Regions from separate parts of the Cupriavidus sp. 01L46 genome, predicted to be linked through region 1. Evidence: predicted binding sites of a transcription regulator. Region 1 holds the regulator's gene; each other region holds the start of a gene.
The links. Region 1 encodes FNR, which switches genes on or off when oxygen is low (the NO sensors DNR and NnrR bind a similar motif). Its sites were predicted from a motif close to TTGATNNNNATCAA; they were not measured.
Positions count from the first base shown of each region.

Region 1 (3,828 bases):
CAAGTCATTGACGCGCAAGGGTTCCTGCGCGCAGATCAGCGCGGTCTCGAGGACGATCTTCGCCTCTTGGGTATTCATGTTGATTGCGTGCAGCCTGTCTTTGCACCTGCGCCCCGGTTGATCCCGGGCGCACTGGAGATTGCGGGTTCAGCGGTAGGGATTGCCACCGCCATCTGGCCGCGCAGCCAACCGCATGCTTGATGCATGCCAGCCGTGCGCCTTCTTCTATTGCATCGGGTGCCGGACCTGACCGGCAGGAGATCGCCCGGCCACCGGCTTTATCTGCCAGTCGACGGAGCCCTTGCGTCGCGCCTTCCCCCTGATGTGGCGGACCTGTCCGGCGCGGCGTCTATCATCGAACGCGCCGGGTGCAAGAAAATACGGATATCGGGCCTGCTGGCCTATTTCACCCCGCCCTGCCGTAGCTGGTCTTTTGAACCGAATCTTGTGAACCGGACGGCGGATGGGGAACGGTCCCTGGCGCTGATGCCTGCCTTGGTGTTCCTGGCATGCATCCCTGAGCAGCGGATGCTACCTGACGATGCCACGATGAAGTACGCTGCGCGATATCGCTGTTCTTGCGATTGTATGGCATTCCCTGGCAAACCTGCAACCGATTCGCACAGCTACCTCAGCAAGGAAGTGACAGATACACCACGAAACAGCGCTTCAGAAGACCAGACAGAATCCGTGCGCGGCAAGCGTCTCAGGCAAAAGCAGCGCGCGCGCCACCCCGGCCAAGCCAAAGGCCACCACCGCAAGGCCAGCGCCAGCCCGCAACGCCGGGCGCCGCGAAAGCTGCCTGAGATAGCCGGACAGGCCCGAGATCACCAGCAGATTCGGCAGGGTGCCCAGGCCAAACACGGCCATCACCAGCGCGCCCGACGCGGCATTGCCGGCCAGCAATGCCATGGCAAGGGCGCCGTACACCATGCCGCACGGGACCAGCCCCCAGGCCAGCCCCATGCCGTAGCGGCGCAGCAACRGGCCCTGCCCCTGCGCCCGGGCCGCAGCCGGCAAGCGCGCCCCGACGGCGCCAAGGCCGCGCAGCAAGCCGCCCGCGCCACGGGCGGCGAGCCGCTCCAGCCAACCCGTACCCATGGTGCGCCCGCGCAACATCCACAAGCCCGACAACACCAGCATCACACTGCCGATCCCAAACAGCCAGCGCTGCAGCGGCAGGTACTGCGCCCCCCAGACGCCAGCGCCCAGGGCGCCCAGCAAGGCCCCCAGCACCGCATACATGCTAAGCCGCCCGGCATGCATGACAAGCAGTTCCAGCAACCAATGGCCGGGACGCCGGAGCACCGTGGCAGGCACGCGCGCAACGCCGCCCTGCTCCGCCGCCAGCGCGATCCCGCCGCACATGGCGGCGCAGTGCACGCCGCCCAGCAAAGCCAGGGTAAATACGCTGATAAGCACGCCTATGGTCAACTTCTCCTCCCAATCACACAATCGCAACGTCCGGCGCGGTAAAATGCGTCGAACGCGCCCCCGCAGCTCCAAGAGGCGCTATCAACATGAGGCCTTGCGCCCGCGCACACCAGCGCGCTCGCACAACATGACGACGGGCACGGCAAGCCGCGCTGCACAGATAGCGCACTGCCGCAAGACCCGCGCGCCAGGCCGATGTGGATGGCGCTTCCAATCGACGACTCTCAACGTCAAGCTCTCAACTCAATGCGCCTGCCACATCGCGCTTGATTGACTGCGCTAAACCGACAGGCCCCAATTGCTCACCACCATTCCCATTACCGAGATGTCGCCCCGCTGCTCCACTTGCTCGCTCGGCCAGCTCTGCCTGCCCGTCGGCATGTCGCAGCAGGACCTCGAAAAGATGGATACGCTGGTCCAGGACCGGGTGCGCGTACGCAAGGGCGAAACCCTGTACCGCCTCGGCGATCCTCTCACCGCCGTCTACGCGATCCGCTTCGGCACGCTCAAGACCCACCTGACAATGGAAGACGGCCGCTCGCAGATCACGGGCTTCCACCTTCCCGGCGAAGTCGTCGGCCTTGACGGCCTCGGCGAGATGCAGCACGCGTCGGATGCCACCGCGCTGGAAGATACCGAAGTCTGCGTGGTGCGCTTCGGCGATCTCCAGACGTTGTCCAACGTCCTGCCTTCCCTGCAGCACCAGTTCATGCGCCTGATGAGCAAGGAGATCTCGCAGGACCAGGTCATGTTGATCACACTCGGATCGATGCGCGCCGAGGAGCGGCTTGCCGCTTTCCTGATCAACCTGTCCGAGCGCTTGTCCGCGCGCGGCTATTCGGCCTCCGAGTTCGTGCTGCGCATGAGCCGCGAGGAAATCGGCAGCTACCTGGGGCTCAAGCTCGAAACCGTCAGCCGCCTGTTCTCGCGCTTTGCGGAAGCCGGCCTGATCCAGATCCGCCAGCGGCACGTCAAGCTGGTCGACATGGTGGGGATCAAGCAGATCGTCAACAAATCCTGCTGACGTGCTCGTCGCGGGCCGCCCTCGCCCGCGGCGGCACGCCGCGATGCCGCGCCTGCTGGCCTGAACCGGCAAGGCGCGCATCGCAATCACTCCAGCTCGTCCGTGTCCGCCAGCCGCGTGGGCATGGTGTACAGCGTCAAGCCGCTCGACAGCGCGCACAGCACCCACGCGATCAGGAAGCCCACGGTGTAGACCGCCTCCCGCGATGCATCGACCGGCTGGCCGAAGAAGCGCAGGTCGCCGGGATCGACCATGGAGAATACCAGCGCGGTGGTCAGCCCGGCGACCAGGAAAGCGGGCCACAGCACCCACATCAGCCAGCGTAGTCTCATGATCACCTCGCTTGCGCCGCGACCGGCGCTGCCTGGCGTGCCGCGCTGCCCGCCTTCTCGACCACCAGGCCGTGGCGCGCCACCCCTTCCTCAATGGGTGGATCCGGGTGGGTCATAGCCAGCCAGATCGTGACCCCGCAGGCCACCATGGCCACGAACGGCCCACTCATCAGCAGCCACGGCCATGGCTCCTTCCACCAGGGATTGCTTTGCTGCGTCATCTGGCCTCCTCCTCTAGATCTAGATCCCGTATGTTGCGTACGGATTGGTGCATCCAGCGTCCCCGCCGCCTCATAGATTGCGCGGCACGATAAAGCTGGTGCTCTGTCGAATCTCTGCGCCATGGCTGCCCGCGCCCTCGTCGGGCACCGCGGTGACCGTGACCTCGATCTTGTGCGTGCCCTGCGCCGCGGACTCGATCGGCACGCGCACCCGGATGGGAATCAGGCGATTGGATGTGGGTTCCAGGTTGCCGGCAGCGTGATCATATTCCACGGCCAGGCCCTTGAGCTCGCCGCTGCCCGCGCTGACGGCGACGCGCATCGGTGCCTCGGTCGTGTTGATCAGCTGCAGCCGGTACACGTTCTCGATCCAGCGCCCTTCCACCTCACGCCCCAGCGCGCCGCGGTCGCGGATGATATCGACCTTGAGCGGCGTGCGCATGGCCAGCGAGGCCATGAAGCCGGCGACCAGCGCCAGCCATATCACCGAGTAGATCACCGTGCGCGGCCGCACCAGGCGCTTGCGCGCCACGGTCTCGGAGAGCGCGCTGCGCATGGCGTTCTCGGACGTATAGCGGATCAGCCCGCGCGGGTAGGCCATCTTGTCCATGACCTGGTTGCAGGCGTCGATACACGCGCCGCAGCCAATGCAGTCGTACTGCAGGCCATCTCGGATATCGATGCCAGTGGGACAGACCTGCACGCAGATGCTGCAATTCACGCACGAGCCCAGCCCGGCGGCCTTGTGGTCCGCCTTGCGCGAGCGGCTGCCGCGCGGTTCGCCGCGGCCCACGTCATAGGTGACCACATAGGTGTC
Region 1 is NZ_JBFTSF010000382.1:1,342-5,169, reverse strand. Features, by position in the region: partial or broken gene AC1DS3_RS34850 (SMC-Scp complex subunit ScpB) at 1-78, opposite strand, end outside; gene AC1DS3_RS34845 (sulfite exporter TauE/SafE family protein) at 670-1,434, opposite strand; gene fnr (fumarate/nitrate reduction transcriptional regulator Fnr) at 1,733-2,458, shown strand; gene AC1DS3_RS34835 (hypothetical protein) at 2,545-2,790, opposite strand; gene AC1DS3_RS34830 (membrane protein) at 2,793-3,011, opposite strand; gene ccoG (cytochrome c oxidase accessory protein CcoG) at 3,082-3,828, opposite strand, start outside.

Region 2 (4,684 bases), on a different contig from region 1:
GTGCCGGTGGCGCTGGGCGTGGGCGCGGGCTTTTTCGCCAGCACCGTGGCGACGCTGCGCGGCACCGGCGAGGTGTACTTCGATTCCGTCACCATGTTTGTGGCGTTCCTGCTGCTGGCGCGCTACCTGGAACTGCGCGTGCGCCAGGCATCGCGCAGTGGTGCCGAGATGCTGGCGCGGCAGTTGCCCGCCACCTGCGAGCGCCTGCGTGCCGAGGGCGGCGCGGGCGAGCGGGTGCCGGTGGCACGCCTGCGCGCTGGCGACCTGATCCGCGTCAAGGCGGGCGAGGTGGTACCCGCCGATGCCACGGTGATCGCCGGCGCGAGCGAGCTCGATGAATCCATGCTGACTGGCGAGAGCCGGCCGGTGCCGCGCGGCATCGGGGATCCCGTGCTGGCAGGTTGCTTCAACACCGCGAGCCCGCTTGAGCTGCGCGTGGCCAAGGTAMGGGCGGGTACCCGGCTGGCGGAGATCGTCGCCGTGCTGGACCGCGCGCTGGCCGAGAAGCCGCGCCTGGCCACCGTGGCCGACCGCGTGGCGGGCTGGTTCGTCGCCATCCTGCTGGCGCTGGCGGCCGTCACCGGCGCCGCCTGGTGGGCCTGGATCGATCCCGCGCGCGCGTTGCTTGTGACGGTGGCGGTGCTGGTGGTMAGTTGCCCGTGCGCGCTCTCGCTGGCCACCCCGGCGGCGCTGGCCGCGGCCGGGGCCGCGCTGTCGCGCCGCGGCTTGCTGCTCACGCGCGGCCACGCGCTGGAGACCTTGGCCAGCGTCACGGACGTGATGCTCGACAAGACTGGCACGCTCACGCAAGGGCGATTCGCGCTGGTGCGCACGCAGTCCAACGGCGATGCCGATGCCGCCACCTGCCTGCGCCTGGCCGCAGCCGTGGAACGCTCCGGCYAGCACCCGATCGCGCGCGGCATCGTCGAAGCCGCACAGGCGCAAGGCCTTGCGCACGAGACGCTCGCCATCGACGCCATGCGCAATGTGCCGGGGCAGGGCCTTGAAGCCGATGTGGATGGGCAGCGTTACCGCCTTGGCCGCCGCGAGTTCGTGGAGGCGCTGTGCGAGCACGGCAGCGCTGCCGACTGGCACGCCGAACTTGCCGGCAGCGAGCGCCGCGGCGCCACGCTGGTGTGGTTGGGCAGCGCCGCCGGTGCGCTGGCGGTGTTCGAGCTGGCTGATGTGGCGCGCGAGCAATCCGCGCGCTTGCTCAGCGAGTTGCGCGCGCTCGGCGTGACTTGCCATCTCGTCTCGGGCGATACGCCGGCCACCGTCGGCTGGTGGGCCGATCATTTCCAGATCCCGCGCCGCGAGGGCGGCGTCACGCCTGAAGGCAAGCGCGAGTACGTGGCGCGCCTGCAGCGTGGCGGCGCCGTGGTGCTGGCGGTGGGCGACGGCATCAACGACGCGCCGGTGCTGGCTCAGGCGCAAGTCTCGATCGCCATCGGCAGCGGCGCGCCGCTGGCGCAGGCCGGCGCCGACGCGGTGCTGACCCATGGCCGCGTGGCGGAGATCGCGAACGCGCTCAAGATGGCCCGCCGCACCCGCCGTGTGGTACGCCAGAACCTGGCCTGGGCCTTTGCCTATAACGTGATCGCCATCCCGCTGGCGGCAAGCGGCTATGTCACCGCCTGGATGGCGGGCATCGGCATGTCGGTGTCGTCGCTGCTGGTGGTGGCCAACGCCTGGCGCCTGCTGCGCGCCGGCAAGCCTGGAGACTGACGCCATGGACATGCTCTACCTGCTGGTGCCGATGAGCCTGGTGCTGGTCGCGGTGATCGCCGGCGCGCTCTGGTGGGCGCTGCATGCCGGGCAATACGACGACCTCGACCGGCCCGGCGAGGCCATTCTGCTCGACAACGACAAGCCCTGAGTGATCGCGGCAATGCAGCCGTGGCCGTGCGCGGCCGCATTGCCGTGTGTGCGGATGTGAGACGCCATCGCACCTGAGTTCCCATGCTTTCCGGTGCGCTTGACACAGATCAAGACGGTCGGCGCCCGCTTTTCCTACAGTCACAACATCAATTCATGTTTATCCAATCTGGGGGTCTGAATGGCTGTCACCGCCGCGTATTCTCGCGCCGACACCTTCAATTACGGCGTTGTGCGGCAGTTTGCCGTCATGACGGTAGTCTGGGGGATTGTCGGTATGGCCGTAGGCGTTCTGCTCGCGGCACAGTTGATCTGGCCGGAGCTTAATTTCAACACGCCATGGCTGTCGTTCGGACGCTTGCGCCCGCTGCACACCAACGCGGTCATCTTCGCCTTCGGCGGCAGCGCGCTGTTCGCTACTTCGTACTACATCGTGCAGCGCACCTGCCAGGCGCGGCTGTTCTGCGGCCCGCTGGCGGCCTTCACCTTCTGGGGCTGGCAACTGGTGATCGTGGCCGCGGTCATTACGCTGCCGCTGGGCATCACCAGCTCGAAGGAGTACGCCGAGCTCGAATGGCCGATCGACATCCTGATCACGCTGGTCTGGGTGGCTTATGCCATCGTGTTCTTCGGCACCATCATGAAGCGCAAGACCCGCCATATCTACGTGGCCAACTGGTTCTTCGGCGCCTACATCCTGACCATCGCCATCCTGCATCTCGTCAACAATGCCGAGATGCCGGTGGGCATGTGGAAGTCCTACTCGGCTTATGCCGGCGTGCAGGACGCCATGGTGCAGTGGTGGTACGGCCATAACGCGGTGGGCTTCTTCCTGACCACCAGCTTCCTGGGCATGATGTACTACTTCATCCCCAAGCAGGCCGGCCGCCCGATCTATTCCTACCGCCTGTCGATCGTTCACTTCTGGGCGCTCAACTTCACCTATATGTGGGCCGGTCCCCACCACTTGCAGTTCACCTCGCTGCCGGACTGGGCGCAGTCGCTCGGCATGGTGTTCTCGCTGATCCTGCTGGCGCCTTCGTGGGGCGGCATGATCAACGGCATCATGACCTTGTCGGGTGCCTGGCACAAGCTGCGCACCGATCCCATCCTCAAGTTCCTGGTGGTGGCGCTGTCGTTCTACGGCATGGCGACCTTCGAGGGCTCGATGATGTCGATCAAGACCGTCAACGCGCTGTCGCACTACACGGACTGGACCATCGGCCACGTGCACTCCGGCGCGCTGGGCTGGGTCGCGATGATCTCGATCGGCTCGCTCTACTACCTGATCCCGCGGCTCTTCGGCGAGAAGGAGATGTACAGCGTGCGCCTGATCGAGCTGCATTTCTGGATCGCCACCATCGGCGTGGTGCTGTACATCGCCTCGATGTGGATCGCCGGTGTGATGGAGGGCCTGATGTGGCGCGCCACCCAGCCCGACGGCACGCTGACCTACGCTTTCGTGGAAGCGGTCAAGGCCAAGTACCCGTTCTACCTGATCCGCTTGCTGGGTGGCTTGTGCTTCCTCTCCGGCATGCTGCTGATGGCATACAACGTGGCCAGGACCATCATCGGCAAGCCTGCCGTGGATGCACTGATCCCGACCAGCGTTTCCGCCTCCGCCCATTGATCATTCCAGGATAGAAACGATGTCCGAAAAACGAAGCTTCTTTACGCACGAGACCCTGGAGAAGAATATCGGGTGGCTGATCCTCTGCACCATCCTGGTGGTCAGCATCGCCGGGCTCGTCCAGATCGTGCCGCTGTTCTTCCAGCACTCCACCACCGAGCCCGACGCGGGGATCAAGCCGTACTCCGCGCTGCGCCTGATGGGCCGCGATATCTATATCCGCGAGGGCTGCGTGGGCTGCCATTCGCAGCAGGTGCGCACGTTGCAGGGCGATGTCGAGCGCTATGGCCATTACTCCACGGCGGGCGAGTCGGTCTACGACCATCCCTTCCTGTGGGGCTCCAAGCGTACTGGTCCCGACCTGGCGCGCGTAGGCGGACGCTACTCCGATGACTGGCAGCGCATCCACTTGCGCAATCCGCGCGACGTGGTGCCCGAATCGGTGATGCCGTCCTACCCGTGGCTGGAGAAAACGCCGTTGCAGACCAATGACGTCCGCGATCGTATGCGTGCGCTGCGCCGTCTTGGCGTGCCGTACACCGACGCCGAGATCGAGCAGGCGCCTGCCACGCTGGCCGGCAAGACCGAGGAAGACGCGATGGTCGCTTACCTGCAGGAGCTTGGCATCGCCAAGCGCAATGTGCGGGTCGATACCGCGGCCGCCGCGCAGCCTGCGGCCACGCCGGCCAAGGAGTAAGCCATGGCAATGCTCACCGCGTTTTCCACCGTGGTCTCGATGGCTGCCTTCATCGCCATCTGCTGGTGGGCCTGGTCGTCCGGGCGCAAGGCGGCCAACCAGGAGTCGGCCATGCTGCCGTTCGCCTTGCCCGACGAGCCGCTGGCCGCATGCCAAGACGCCAGCCCCGATGCCGGCCACCGCGTCGTGCGTCATGCCGGCGGCGCAAACAACACCAAGCAGGAACACTGAGTCATGAGCGACTTCTTCACGGATTTCTGGAGCTACTACATTGCCGCCATCGCGCTGGTCGGCATCGTCTGGTGCGTGTGGCTGCTGTTCTCCCAGCGCAAGGTCACCAAGGTTGTGGGCGCCCCTGAGGACACCGGCCACGTGTGGGACGGCGACCTGCGCGAGCTGAACAACCCGCTGCCACGCTGGTGGATGTGGATGTTCCTGCTGGCATGCATCTTTGGCCTGGGTTACCTGGTGCTGTATCCCGG
Region 2 is NZ_JBFTSF010000149.1:133-4,816, reverse strand. Features, by position in the region: gene AC1DS3_RS23495 (heavy metal translocating P-type ATPase) at 1-1,725, shown strand, start outside; gene ccoS (cbb3-type cytochrome oxidase assembly protein CcoS) at 1,730-1,876, shown strand; gene ccoN (cytochrome-c oxidase, cbb3-type subunit I) at 2,057-3,505, shown strand; gene ccoO (cytochrome-c oxidase, cbb3-type subunit II) at 3,525-4,202, shown strand; partial or broken gene AC1DS3_RS23475 (cbb3-type cytochrome oxidase subunit 3) at 4,206-4,367, shown strand; partial or broken gene AC1DS3_RS23470 (cbb3-type cytochrome c oxidase N-terminal domain-containing protein) at 4,437-4,684, shown strand, end outside.
Region 2: ccoN (cytochrome-c oxidase, cbb3-type subunit I) is a predicted target of FNR. The motif match lies at 1,976-1,989, and genes of this name have one in related genera.

Region 3 (4,684 bases), on a different contig from region 1:
TTCTGGCGTATGCCGTCCAGGTAGAGCGCGATGCCCTGCGCCGCGCCCAGGGTGGAAGACAGGCGGTAGCCGCGATAGAGAATGTCCTTCTGGAACGGGTTGCCCTGCACGTCGTTGATCACCACGCTGTCCATGGTCTCGCCGAGGAACGAGGACAGGTTGCCGGACTTGGCGCGCTCCATGTCGGCGTCCGTCGCGGTTTGCACATTGCCGGGAAACGCCTCGCGCGGAATGGAGAACGACGGCAGCGGCGCGGGCGCGACCACGGTGACCTCGCGCAGGTTGTGGACCTCGTCGCCAGGCGCGGCCTGCGGCGCCTGGGCGGCCACGCCCGCCGGTGCGCCGGCGGCCAGCGCCGCCAGGGCCACCAGGGCCACCCGCACCGCCCGCGCCACCTGTGCGCATGCGGCTGCCCTGCGCTGCTCGGCGGGCGCGAGCCTTGAGCGGCGCGGACAGGGGAGGGCGGGGGCCATTACCGTCTCCGTGGGGACAAGGACGCAAGGGCGGGGGATCGCGGGTGATGCAAGTGCTACTTACTGTAGTGCACACGGTGGCAAGCGCCAAATCGATCACGCGGCGGCAGGGAGGCGGCGGCGCGCGCTGCATTTTTCGCCTAGAGTTTGAAGTTTGAAGGCATGCCAAGTGCACCGCACCCGCTTGCCGTGTTGCCGCACCATGAAATTTGATGTTCATCGGATCGAGGAGTCCGCCATGCCGTTTCCAGAGCGCATCGAAACCATCGACCGGCATCGCCGCCTGCTCACCGGCAGCGTGAGCCTAGCCTTGCTGGCGATGTGGCTGGGGATCTCGCCTTCGCGCTTGCGCGCGCAGACCAGCCGGGAAGGCACCCCCGTGCCCATCGGCGTGATCGGCTCGGGCCGCATCGGCGGCACGGTGGGCGGCCTGTGGGTGAAGGCAGGCCATCCCGTTCTGTTCTCCTCGCGCCACCCGGATGCACTCAAGCCGCTGGTCGAAAAACTTGGCCCGCTTGCCCGTGCGGGGACGGTGGCCGAGGCGCTGGCGTTTTCCGATGTGATTTTTCTCGCCGTCCCTTACAAGGCGCTGCCCGAGATATCGGCGGAGTATGGCAAGGCCTTTGCCGGCAAGGTGGTGGTGGATGCGACCAACGCGGTGCGCGCGCGCGATGGCGCCATCGCCGAAGAGGCGATGCGCAAGGGCATCGGCATCACCACCGCAAAGTACCTGCGTGGCGCGCGTATCGTGCGCGCCTTCAATTTCATGGGCGCCACCAACTTCGCCAATGAGAACCACCGGGCCGAGGGCCTGATCGCGGTGCCGATCGCCGCCGACGATCCAAAGGCCCTGCGCATCGGCGAGCAACTGGTGCGCGATGCCGGGTTCGAGCCGGTGGTGGTCGGCCGGCTCGCCACGGCCGACAGCTTCGCCCCGGGCGGGCCGCTGTTKCATCAGATCGGCTCGGCCGACGCCATGCGCGCGCGCATGGCGGCACAAAGCGGGAAGACGGTGGCGACGCCTAAGTAATCAGGTCGGCGCCGCCGGGCCGTCCCCCGGCCACGGCGGCGCCAGCATCTTTTTGCAATGGCCTCTTAGCCGCGCCAGGCGCCCTTCATCCAGACCCAGCCACCGCCCTCGAAGCGCCAGACCCAGTGTCCGGGCACCCAGTAGGCGTGCGGCGCGGGGGGCGCAATCGTGATCTGTTCCACGATCACGGGCGGCATCGCCGGCACCGGCTGCTGGACCCAGCGGCCGTGCACCCAGAACCAGTCGTTGCCCTCCCACTTCCAGTGCCCTGGCACCCAGTTCCAGCCATAGGCAGGCGCAGGGCCGCGGTCTTCATGCACCGGCGGCGGCATGTTGCGGACCATCTGGTGGGGCGGCGCAGGCGGCGGCTGCCGTACTATCACGCGCTCGGTCACGCACCCGGCAAGGCTGCCGAGCACCGCCAGCGAGGCGAGCGCCGGCAGGGCGGCGCGGAGCAGGCGGCGGCGTGCGGGCGCATGGGGTTTGCTGATTGCCATTTTTTTGTCCTGTTGGAGCTGATTTGCGCTCAGGCGTCGTCTAAGGGGCGGCCCCGGGTCGGGATGCGCAATGACCTTGGGACCGATACCTTGCTTAACGAGGCAAGCGCCGCGCGGCGGGACAAGCGTGCGGCAAGACTTTGTAATTGAGTATTACGCGCCCCAAAAAGACAAACCGCAGCCAGGGTGGCTGCGGCAGGTGGCGGGTGATGGTGGATGATGGCCGGTTATGCCGGCACAGGCGCGTTAGCGCTGGTCTGCCGGCCGCGGAAGTCCGTCCAGCAGAGCGCCTTGAAGTCGTACAGCTTGCAGCGGCGCGCGGTATGGAAATACCAGCGCCAGGTGAAGTTCTGGATGATGATGCGGCCCGGCAGCGCATGCTCCAGCAGCGCCTGGGCGCGCTTGAGGCGGTATAGCGGCACGCTCATGTCCACGTGGTGCGCGGTGTGCTCCATGATGTGGTGCAGCGCCGCGCCGATGCCATAGCGAAAGCGCAGGTGCACGGTGGTGGAGACGAAGGGCTGGGCGCGCGCCCACATGGCCTTGGTGTCGTACCAMGCCACGCTGGTATGGGTGTGGTGCACGTAGAGCACGAAGCCCACGGTGAAATTCCAGACCAGGAACGGCAGCACGAAGCCCAGCCCGACCAGCATCGCCACCGACTGCCCGGTGGCGATGGCCAGCCACGCCAGCGCGCCGATCCAGGCCACGCCGAAGAGGGCCACCAGCGTGCAGTCCCACATGAAGACGGCGCGGCGCGTGGGCATCTGGCGGCGGCTGGGGAAGAACATCTTGAACCACCAGATCTCGACCAGGTAGTACAGGCCCGCGCCAAAGCCGGTGCGGTAGACCCGCTCCAGCGCGCGGCGCCAGCGCGGCAGGGCCTGGAATTCCTCGAGCGAGTAAGGCTGCCAGACGAAGTCGAAGCCCTTGAGGTTGGAGTAGCCGTGGTGGACCACGTTATGGCCCACTTCCCACAGGCTGTAAGGCGTGAGCGATGGTAGGAAGGTCAACCGGCCCAGCCATTTGTTCAAGCCGCGCCGMGGCGTCAGGCTCTGGTGGCAGGCATCGTGGCCGATGATGAACAGGCGGGCGATGATCAGCCCCGTCACCACGCTGGCGGCCAGCTTGGCGAGCCAGTGGGAGAACAGCACCACCCCGGCCAGCGCCGCCAGGAACAGCGCGGTGTCCAGCGCGAACAGCGCCAGCGCGCGCGGCGTGCTGCGCGCGCCAAGCGGGATCAGCCAGCCGCGGATGATCTTGCGCGAGGGCAGGGGGACGTCAGGGGAAATCGGCTCCGGAAAGGAAGCTTGCTGCGTGGCAATCATGCAAAAACCTTCAGTTGTCGAACGCGGGGTCGGGCTAGGCCCGAGACTGGCGATGCGCGGCCACAGGACGGGCCGATGGTGTGACAGCTTAGAAGGATTGCGTGACAGGGGTGTTGATCCGGGTCAAGCACCGGGTCAAGCCAGCAGGGCCGGACCCGGTGTCACCCAGCGGGAAGTGATGATTAGTGCGCGGCGGTGGCCGGCGCGCTCGCCGGTTCGCCCATCACATACACCTCGCCGATGACGCGGTCGTCACCCAGCATGGCGAAGGCGAACAACTGTTCTTCCAGCGTTTCCGAGCGCTCGCTGCGGCGCGCGATCAGCGGCGTGGCCTGCGGGTCGAGCACGATGAAGTCGGCCTCGCAGCCGGGTGTGAAGCTGCCCACGCGCTCGCTCCAGCCCAGTGCATCGGCAGCGGCGCGCGTGGCCAGGTAGAACATGCGCAACGCGCTAAGGTGGTAGCCGCCCATGCGCGCCACCTTGTGGGCGGCGTTCATGGTGCGCAGCATCGAGAATGAGGTGCCCCCGCCCACGTCGGTGGCAAGCGTCACGTTGAGGCGGTGCGCGTCGGACTGGTGGAAGTCATAGAAGCCGCTGCCCAGGAACAGGTTGGAGGTGGGGCAGTGCGCCACCGCCGCGCCGCTGTCGGCCAGGCGCTTGCGGTCGTCCTGATCGAGGTAGATGGCGTGGCCGTACAGCGCGCCCGGGCGCAGCAGGCCGTAGTGATCGTAGATGTCCAGATAGCTGCGGGCTTGCGGGAACAGCTCGGCCACCCATTTCACTTCGTCGCGGTTCTCCGCCACGTGGGTCTGGATGAACGCGTCCGGGTAGGCCTTGGCCAGTTCGCCGCAGGCTTGCAGCTGCGCTTCGCTGGAGGTGGGCGCGAAGCGCGGCGTAATGGCGTACGACAGGCGGTTCTTGCCGTGCCAGCGCGAGATCAGGTCGGCCGAATCGCGCGCGCCGGACTCGGCGGTGTCGCGCAGGAATTCGGGGCAGTTGCGGTCCATCATCACCTTGCCGGTGACCAGGCGCAGGTTGCGGCGGTCGGCTTCGGCAAACAGCGCATCGGCCGATGCCATATGCACGGTGCTCCAGGCCACAGCGCTGGTGGTGCCGTTGCGCAGCAGTTCGTCGGCAAAGAAGCCGGCCACGGCCGCCGCGTACTCCGGCTCGGCAAAGCGGCGCTCCTCGGGGAAGGTATAGGTCTCCAGCCAGTGCAGCAGGCCGGGCGAGGGCGAGGCGATGATGTCGGTCTGCGGGTAATGCACGTGGGTGTCGATAAAGCCCGGCACGATCAGCTTGCCGCGGCGGTCGATCACTTCGGCGCCCGCCGGGATCTGGTCGGCCAGGTCGGCA
Region 3 is NZ_JBFTSF010000147.1:7,736-12,419, reverse strand. Features, by position in the region: gene AC1DS3_RS23400 (TonB-dependent receptor) at 1-473, opposite strand, end outside; gene AC1DS3_RS23395 (NADPH-dependent F420 reductase) at 712-1,503, shown strand; gene AC1DS3_RS23390 (hypothetical protein) at 1,569-2,000, opposite strand; gene AC1DS3_RS23385 (fatty acid desaturase) at 2,228-3,328, opposite strand; gene guaD (guanine deaminase) at 3,511-4,684, opposite strand, start outside.
Region 3: AC1DS3_RS23385 (fatty acid desaturase) is a predicted target of FNR. The motif match lies at 3,442-3,455, and genes of this name have one in related genera.

Region 4 (4,684 bases), on a different contig from region 1:
GTGGTCCGTGCGCCGTACCGCAGTCCCGCCAGCGCCGCCACCACATCCAGCGTGGCGCTGGCATGCGGGCTGACGCGCACCGAGCCAATGCCCATGGCCATCAAGGCCGGCACTTCGGCGCACAGGTCGAGACAAGTCGCGGACTGGATCTGCACCCCGTTGAGCGTGAAGAATGGCTGGCCCTCTCCGGTCGAGGCCACCAGGCCATCCGGGTAATCCAGACAGCGGAACTCGCAGTTGTCCTTGCGCAGCCTGTGATGGCGCGCTGTGAAACAACGCGCCGAAAACGCCAGCGGCATGCGGCCCCAGACCAGTACCTCCAGCCCCGTGGCCGCCGGGCGAGCCGCCGCAAGCGCCGCCAGCGCGGTGCGGTCCATTTCCAGCGGTGGCACGCATGCGATGGCACCCAGCCCGCTCAGCCAGGCAAGCGTATCCGCGTGATACACGTTAAGATGCGGCCCGCAGATAAAGGGGCGTCCATCCATCCGGTTGACCGCGCCGAGGTCGTTGGCCTCGACCAGATATTCGGTCTGCTCGCAAACGCGCTGCATGCAGGCGATATCGCTGTCGGACTCGACCAGCACCGGGGTCGAAAGCACGACTTCCTTGCCGGCGTCCCGCAGCATCTGCGCGATCTMCAGCCAATGCGCATGGCGCAGTTCATGGCGGCGGGTGCAAACGGTTTCGCCCAGGTAGACGCGGTCGACCGCGGAGTCGGCGACCTCGGCATAGAACTGCATGACCGTGGCACGCGGCCAGTAGTACAGCAGCGGGCCGAGCGAGATGCCGAAGCGGGCCGCCGTGGCTGCGGCGGGGTCGATCATCGAATCGTTCATTGGCAGTTTGGTTCCAGAGGAAAGTTGGATGCCGTGAGGCATGAGGAATGCGGCAGGCAAAGGCACGGCGGACCTCTCTTAGCGCCACGGCCGGTCGTACGCGCCCTGGGTAACCTGGTCACCCTCGGCGTGCCGGCCAAGCACGCCCTGCCATTCCTGGCGTGCTGTGAAGCGCGCCGGATCGATGCAGGCCGCGTCGATCGCCGCACGCAGCACGCCGACCACATCGCCCACATAACGCGGGCTGCGCTGGCGGCCTTCGATCTTGATGGCAGCGATGCCCATGCCGATCAGCGCCGGCAGCAGCGACAGCGCGTTGAGGCTGGTCGGCTCCTCGAGCACGTAGCCCCGTTCGCCTTCCACCTCGAACCGCCCTTTGCACAACGTCGGGTAGCCGGCGGGCTCGCCCGGTGCGTAGCTGTCGATCAGGATGCCGGACAGCCGCGCCTGCATGGTTCCCTCGCGCTCTTCCCAGCGTACCGCGTGCGCGGGCGAGCAGACCCCCTTGTTGTTCGGCGAGTCGCCGGTCGCGTAGGAAGACAGCAGGCAGCGGCCTTCGGCCATCACGCACAGGCTGCCGAAGCCAAACACTTCGAGCTCCACATCGGTTTGGCGCGCAAGCTTGCCGATCTGCGCCAGCGTCAGCACGCGCGGCAGCACCACCCGGTGTATGCCGAAACGCGCGCGCATCAGCGCGATGGCGTCGGCGTGCGTGGCCGAGCCTTGCACCGACAGATGAAGACGCAATTGCGGATGGCGCTCGCGGGCATAGGCCATGAGACCGGGGTCGGCCATGATGACAGCGTCAGCGCCCAGTTCCGCCGCGGCATCGACGGCGCGATGCCAGCTCGCCACCGCGCCCATCTGCGCGAAGGTATTGATGGCGAACAAGACTTCCGCGCCTTGCGCGTGGGCCTCGGCCACGCCTGCCTGGATGTCGGCCTCGGTGAAGTTCAGCCCGCCGAAGTTGCGCGCATTGGTGGCGTCGCGCAGGCCGAGGTAGACGGCGTCGGCGCCACGTTGCAGCGCCACGCGCAGCGCCGCCAGCGAGCCGGCGGGCGCAACCAGTTGCGGTCGGCGCGTTGCGCCGGATGTGTTGGATGTCATTGGATAGGCTCAACGGGGTTTCGGAGTCCGCATGCGCCACGGCGGCGGCGAACGCCTGTGAGCCAGGATCCTAGCCAAGCCCCGCGACGAACCAGTTGACCAGGCGCAAAAGCGTGCGCGGCGGCGCGCGCACCGGACGAGGGCCATCCGCCGAGTGGCATAGGCCATTGGTATCGTGCCGTGCGCTGATTGATCCAGCGCAAATTTCCCGGCGCGCGTCCATGCAAACCTATGCCGCTTTCCTGCCGCGCACGGCATCTCCGCCGGCGAGCGGGATGCCTCACCGAGAGTGATATGCAACAACATTGGCTGAAGCTGATTGGCCGCCGGCTGGTCCCGGTGGTACAGGGCGGCATGGGTATCGGCATTTCCGCGCACCGGCTGGCGGGCGCGGTGGCGAGCCAGAACGGCATGGGCACCATTGCCAGCATCGACCTGCGCCACCATCACCCGGACCTGCTGGCGGCCACCGCCAGGTCGCGCGACAAGGCCAGGATAGAGGCGGCCAACCTGGTGGCACTGGATCGCGAGATCCAGGGCGCGCGGCGCCTCGCGGGCGGGCGCGGCGCCATCGCGGTCAACGTCATGAAGGCCGTCAGCTCGCATGCCGCGCTGGTCCGGCAGGCGTGCGAGAGCGGTGCCGATGCGATCGTGATGGGCGCGGGACTGCCGCTGGACCTGCCCGACCTCACGGCCGGCCACCCGGACATTGCCTTGATCCCCATCCTGTCGGATTCGCGCGGCGTGGGGCTGGTACTGCGCAAGTGGATGAAGAAGAACCGCCTGCCTGACGCCATCGTCATCGAAGATCCGGCGCACGCCGGCGGCCACCTCGGTGCCTCGCGCATCGACGATATCGGAGACGGGCGCTTCTCCTTCGCACGCGTGCTGGCCGAATGCCGTGAAGTGTTCGCCGGACTGGGGCTGGCCTGGGAAAGTGTGCCCCTGATCCTTGCGGGCGGGATCAACAGCCACGCCAAGGTCCGCCACTGGCTGGGTGAAGGCGCCAGCGCCGTGCAACTGGGGACGGCGTTCGCCGTGACCGAGGAAGGGGATGCGCACCCGGCTTTCAAGGAAGTCCTGGCCAGCGCGCGCCCCGAACAACTGAGCGAATTCACCAGCGTGGCAGGCCTGCCGGCACGCGCCGTACTGACGCCATGGCTCAAGCGCTACCTGTCGCGCGAAGCCACGCTGCAGGCCCGCGCCAAGGTCCGCGACTGCCTCGAAGGCTTCGACTGCCTGCAGGCCTGCGGCCTGCGTGACGGCATCGGCCGTGTCGGCCAGTTCTGTATCGATCTCAAGCTGGCCCAGGCCATGCGCGGCGACGTGGAGCGCGGGCTGTTCTTCCGTGGCAAGGGGGGCCTGCCGTTCGGCGAGGCCATCCGCCCGGTACGCGAACTGATGCACTACCTGCTCACCGGCGAAATGCCTACAGGCCTGGGCACGCCACAAGGCGCGGCAGCCGCGGCGGCCTGACGGCCTCGCGCGGACGGCGGGCAGGTGACCTAGGTCGATGCAGGCATCAAGGGCGTGGCCGGGCTGCTGAGCGAATGCAAGCGCGCGGCGCAAAGCCGTTGGCGGCGGTGTCCGGCAGGCTTTCCGAGCACGTGGCCCGGCGCCGCGTCATTGTGTCACGCCATGATATTTTCAGAAAGTGCACCAGGAACTACCTGTAGCCGCATATGACCTTGATCTGGCGCAAGCCCGCTCGCCGGCTTGCCGTCAATAATGCGACAAGCCCCTGAAGCGCCGTTCCAGAGCGCAAACCTGATGCCAGGGGCCGGAACCCCATGGTAGACCTCACGCCCCCTTGCCCACCCGCTCCCGCCACGGAGCCGTCCGTCACCCCACCGCGTACCCAGGCAGCGTTGCCAGGCTTGCGCCACCGCCTGTCGACGCGGATCGTCTCGCTCTCGCTGGGCGCGCTGCTGATCGTGCTGACCATGATCTCCGGGACGCTGTGGCTGTCATGGCAACTCGAAGGCGCGGGCGCGGCCATCAACGATGCCGGCAGCTTGCGCATGCGTGCCAATCGCGTCGCCATCGAGCTCGCCAGGGCACGGGCCGGCGCAAGCCATCAACTGGAGGCTCAGATCACCGGGCTGGATGCCACCCTGGCACGCCTGCGCCAGGGCGATCCGGCACGCCCCTTGTTCCTGCCGGACGACCCTGGCATCCACGCGCAACTTGACCGGGTAGACCTTGACTGGCACCGGCGTATCAAGCCGCTCGCGCTCGCCGACCTGGCCGCCGCGAACGGCGAACCGCCCACCTACCCGGCGGCGCTGGCTTCCTTCGTGGATCAGGTCAATCGCCTGGTCAGCATGATCGAGCAAGAGAACGCCATGAAGACCACCCTGCTGCGGTTGTCGCAGGCGGGACTCGCGGCCATGGCCTGCATGGGCACGGTAGCCGTCATCTACCTGCTCTACATCTGGATCATCCTTCCGGTCATGCGCTTGCAGGACGGCTTGTACCGCATGGCCGCGCGGGAGTTCTCCCTGCGGCTGCCGGTGGAAACCAGCGACGAGTTCGGCATGCTGGCGCAAGGCTTTAACCAGATGGCAGGCGAACTGCAGGGGCTATACCAGGATCTGGAAGCGCGCGTGGCGCAGAAGACGGCGGAGTTGGCGCGGCACAACCGCGACCTCGCGGCGCTCTACGACATGGCCGCCTTCCTGAATATGCCAAACGACGGCGAGGCGCTTTGCCGCGGCTTCTTGCAGCGCGTGATGAAGCAG
Region 4 is NZ_JBFTSF010000190.1:5,886-10,569, forward strand. Features, by position in the region: gene AC1DS3_RS26325 (U32 family peptidase) at 1-836, opposite strand, end outside; gene ubiU (ubiquinone anaerobic biosynthesis protein UbiU) at 915-1,943, opposite strand; gene AC1DS3_RS26335 (NAD(P)H-dependent flavin oxidoreductase) at 2,238-3,419, shown strand; gene AC1DS3_RS26340 (type IV pili methyl-accepting chemotaxis transducer N-terminal domain-containing protein) at 3,734-4,684, shown strand, end outside.
Region 4: ubiU (ubiquinone anaerobic biosynthesis protein UbiU) is a predicted target of FNR. The motif match lies at 2,133-2,146, and genes of this name have one in related genera.